Regions from separate parts of the Brevibacillus sp. JB24b genome, predicted to be linked through region 2. Evidence: a T-box and tRNA genes for the amino acid it is inferred to sense, from the RefSeq annotation. Region 2 holds a T-box; the other holds one or more tRNA genes.
The links. The T-box of region 2 lies ahead of metG (methionine--tRNA ligase). A T-box ahead of a tRNA ligase gene usually reads a tRNA of that ligase, here a tRNA-Met.

Region 1 (2,244 bases), 300 kb from region 2:
AGGTTCATTAATATTACTTAATACCTGTTGTAAATCATCGTAGTTATCGTTGAACAAAAAACACACCTCCAATTATTTCATATACCATACTATGTAAGGAACGATTAATTCGCCATTCCTCTTTTAAAAATTATTCGGTATGAAATATCTAAGAATTACATTTATTTGTCTAGGGAAATTTATTATTCTATAAAATATAAATAATTGCCCTCTTTTATTTTTGGAAATAAAAAGCGCCTTTCTCAGATGAGAAAGGCGCTACATATCTATTTGTAAAGCTAGATACTCGTCAGCAGGGATTTTGATATTCCTCTAGTAAAGATTCAACTTTTCAGCATCCTGCCCTAATCAGTAAGCTATATACAGGAGTCAACTATTGTATTGTCATGTTCGTTCTCTCATTCAAGTTTTTGAATTTTTCTTTCCAACATTGCTATTTTTTCATCTACCTGTGCAATAGCTTCAGAGACAGCAAATAACTCTGATGTAACTTTACTCTTATCTTATTCTTCTCTGATTTGAGTAAGTAGTTTCGCATTTTGTAGTTCAATAATCAATCGCCCGAATTCTTGGGAATGAAAGAGGACTTGTAACCGATCGCTCTTCAAGTCGGAACCGCATGTCAATGCTTGGTAAAACAAAAAAAGCCTTGATATACAAGGCTTCTTACGATGTTTTCATATGGAGCGGGTGATGGGAATCGAACCCACGCGACCAGCTTGGAAGGCTGGAGTTCTACCATTGAACTACACCCGCGTAATGGCGTGCCCTGAGAGATTCGAACTCCCGACCTTTTGATTCGTAGTCAAACGCTCTATCCAGCTGAGCTAAGGGCACATATATGGAGCGGACGACGGGTCTCGAACCCGCGACCTTCGCCTTGGCAAGGCGACGCTCTACCAATTGAGCTACGTCCGCACAAGTGTTATATAACTTAATGTATTTAGATCTTCGATTAACTATACACCACTTTAATCTGAACCTAGCTCGTCTTTCAATGCTATAATGACCGCTAAACAAAAAAAAGTGGTGAGCCATGAAGGACTCGAACCTTCGACCCTCTGATTAAAAGTCAGATGCTCTACCAACTGAGCTAATGGCTCATGCAAATGGCTGGGGTACCAGGATTTGAACCTGGGAGTGACGGAGTCAAAGTCCGTTGCCTTACCGCTTGGCTATACCCCAATAAAAATGGTGCCGGCGATAGGACTTGAACCCACAACCCCCTGATTACAAGTCAGGTGCTCTACCAATTGAGCTACACCGGCATTTTTAATATAACCAACAGCCTATTTAATTGAAAATGGCGGAGCTGACGGGACTCGAACCCGCGACCTCCGGTGTGACAGACCGGCGTGAACTCCAACTTCACCACAGCTCCAAAATTTTGGTTGCGGGGACAGGATTTGAACCTGCGACCTTCGGGTTATGAGCCCGACGAGCTACCGAGCTGCTCCACCCCGCGACAATATGAAAATAAAAATGGTGGAGGATGACGGGATCGAACCGCCGACCCTCTGCTTGTAAGGCAGATGCTCTCCCAGCTGAGCTAATCCTCCAGATAAATGAATGGTGACCCGTAGGGGATTCGAACCCCTGTATGACAGCGTGAAAGGCTGCTGTGTTAAACCGCTTCACCAACGGGCCATGTAGTTATAATGGTAGCGGCGGAGGGAGTCGAACCCCCGACCTTTCGGGTATGAACCGAGCGCTCTAGCCAGCTGAGCTACACCGCCATATTGTTCTTTCAAAACTAGATAATGAAGTCAGCATAAAGGCAATGTGGATAAGTCCTCGACCGATTAGTATTCGTCAGCTCCATGCATTACTGCACTTCCACACCGAACCTATCAACCTCATCGTCTATGAGGGGTCTTACTAGCTTGCGCTATGGGAAGTCTCATCTTGAAGGGGGCTTCACGCTTAGATGCTTTCAGCGCTTATCCCGTCCGCACATAGCTACCCAGCTGTGCCACTGGCGTGACAACTGGTGCACCAGAGGTGCGTCCATCCCGGTCCTCTCGTACTAAGGACAGCTCTCCTCAAACTTCCTACGCCCGCGACAGATAGGGACCGAACTGTCTCACGACGTTCTGAACCCAGCTCGCGTACCGCTTTAATGGGCGAACAGCCCAACCCTTGGGACCTACTTCAGCCCCAGGATGCGATGAGCCGACATCGAGGTGCCAAACCTCCCCGTCGATGTGGACTCTTGGGGGAGATAAGCCTGTTATCCCCAGGGTA
Region 2 (2,244 bases):
CAATTGGAATTACAACACGTCCTAATTCATCTACTTTTCTTACAATACCAGTTGATTTCATACCCTTCAAGCTCCTCTCAAACTCTTAAAAAAAGTGGGTGGATCCTGTATCGATGAATACCGAATGTTTATCTATTAATCGTCAATATTCGACAATTTATTATAGCTTATGATACCAGTGATTACCAAAGGTGTCAATGGTATTTTTACATTTATTACAATTTACATGAATAAAACGTGATAATCACGAAATAACAGTAACAATTATATTAAATTAGAGGCTAAAAACCCCTTTGTATATGAATATGTCAGAAATCTTTTTTCATAAAAGCTGGAAAATGTCATACGACAAATTAACCTAATAATGGATATTAATATAGAAAAATGTCGAATTATATTCGGAGATTCGACATTTTTTTGGCGAAAAAGAAACCTATCGTAAATCCCTTGACATTATGTTTATGAACAGATAATTTAGTATACAATAGAAGTATCATTTTTAGAGTAAACGTTGATGGGAAGAGTACACTTCCAGAGCTTACTTAGAGAGCTGGGGCAGGTGAAAGCCAGTTAAGCGAAAGAAGTGGAAGATGGTCCTTGAGTTTCGTTCATGAACAGCCATTGTAGGAAATGGCGGATAAGGGGCGACGTATTCCTGCGTTATAGGAGAGTAGCTGTTGACTACTTACCGAGTCCGTTTCTGTGAGGAAACGGAGCATTTGGGTGGTACCGCGAGTACAAGACTCGTCCCAATTAGGGGAGGAGTCTTTTTTGTATGCGTAAAAACATATTTAGGAGGGTGCATAACATGACGAAAAAGCCAACTTTTTATATTACAACGCCTATTTACTATCCAAGTAATAAGCTACATATCGGGAATGCCTACACAACGATTGCTGCAGATGCGATGGCACGTTACAAAAAATTGCGTGGTTACGATGTGTATTATCTGACAGGTACAGACGAGCATGGTCAAAAATTGCAAGAACGTGCTGCTGCAGAAGGATTAGCTCCTTTACAGTTTATTGATCCTGTAGTTGATTGGATTAAAGACTTATGGTTAAAACTAGACATTTCTTATGATGATTTTATCCGTACAACAGAGGAACGACATGAAATTATCGTTCAAAAGATATTTAAACGCTTAGTCGATCAAGGTGACATTTATCTAGGCGAATATGAAGGATACTACTGTGTGCCAGATGAAGCGTTTTGGACAGAAACGCAAGCGAAAACCGATAAAGGCTACTTCTGCCCAGATTGTGGACGTCCTGTTGAGATGGTAAAGGAAAAGAATTATTTCTTCCGTATGTCTAAGTATCAAGACAGACTACTTGCTCATATTGAGGCAAATCCTGACTTTATCCAGCCTGAATCTCGTCGCAATGAGATGGTAAATAACTTTTTAAAACCTGGCTTACAGGATTTGAGTGTGTCTCGCAGTACATTTGATTGGGGCGTAAAGGTACCAACAGATCCAGAGCATGTGATTTATGTATGGATTGATGCGCTTGCTAACTACATTACAGCACTTGGTTACTTATCTGACAACGATGAAAAGTACCAACGTTACTGGCCTGCTGATGTTCATTTGGTAGGAAAGGATATTCTCCGTTTCCATACGATTTATTGGCCGATTATCTTGATGGCGTTGGATCTTCCATTACCTAAACAAATTTTTGGTCACGGTTGGTTGTTGATGCCAGATGGTAAGATGTCTAAATCGAAAGGGAATGTTATCGATCCTAAATTCTTAATTGAGCGTTATAGCTCTGATGGGGTTCGTTACTTCCTGCTTCGTGAGATCGCCTTTGGTCAGGATGGAGTGTTTACACCAGAAAGCTTTATACAACGCTTAAATTACGACTTGGCAAACGATCTAGGTAACTTGGTCAGTCGTACGATTGCCATGATTGAAAAATACTTCGACGGTATCATTCCAAATCCAAGTCAATCAGGGGAATTCGATGATCAATTAATAAAGCAAGCGCTTGAAACGAAACAGTATGTAGAAGAGCATTTAGACGAGATGCGCTTTAGTAATGCACTGAGCCATCTATGGGATCTAGTGAGCCGCACAAATAAATATATTGATGAAACACAACCATGGACTTTGGCTAAATCCGAAGAAAATAAAGAGCGGCTAGCAACTGTCATGTATAATTTAGCGGAAAGTATCCGCATTACTTCTATTATGTTGCAACCATTTATGACCAAGACTCCAGCCAAAATTTGGGCTCAACT

Region 1: it has a tRNA-Met gene. The T-box ahead of metG (methionine--tRNA ligase) is inferred to sense a tRNA for this amino acid. The anticodon was not compared.

Annotation. Positions count from the first base shown of each region.
Region 1 is NZ_JBNVQV010000001.1:362,525-364,768, reverse strand. Features, by position in the region: gene ACQV1I_RS01915 (hypothetical protein) at 1-66, opposite strand, end outside; tRNA gene ACQV1I_RS01910 (tRNA-Gly) at 683-756, opposite strand; tRNA gene ACQV1I_RS01905 (tRNA-Arg) at 761-837, opposite strand; tRNA gene ACQV1I_RS01900 (tRNA-Gly) at 843-918, opposite strand; tRNA gene ACQV1I_RS01895 (tRNA-Lys) at 1,028-1,103, opposite strand; tRNA gene ACQV1I_RS01890 (tRNA-Gln) at 1,111-1,185, opposite strand; tRNA gene ACQV1I_RS01885 (tRNA-Thr) at 1,193-1,268, opposite strand; tRNA gene ACQV1I_RS01880 (tRNA-Asp) at 1,305-1,381, opposite strand; tRNA gene ACQV1I_RS01875 (tRNA-Met) at 1,389-1,465, opposite strand; tRNA gene ACQV1I_RS01870 (tRNA-Val) at 1,484-1,559, opposite strand; tRNA gene ACQV1I_RS01865 (tRNA-Glu) at 1,571-1,647, opposite strand; tRNA gene ACQV1I_RS01860 (tRNA-Met) at 1,660-1,736, opposite strand; rRNA gene ACQV1I_RS01855 (23S ribosomal RNA) at 1,783-2,244, opposite strand, start outside.
Region 2 is NZ_JBNVQV010000001.1:64,166-66,409, forward strand. Features, by position in the region: gene ACQV1I_RS00310 (AbrB/MazE/SpoVT family DNA-binding domain-containing protein) at 1-61, opposite strand, end outside; T-box leader at 503-755, shown strand; gene metG (methionine--tRNA ligase) at 809-2,244, shown strand, end outside.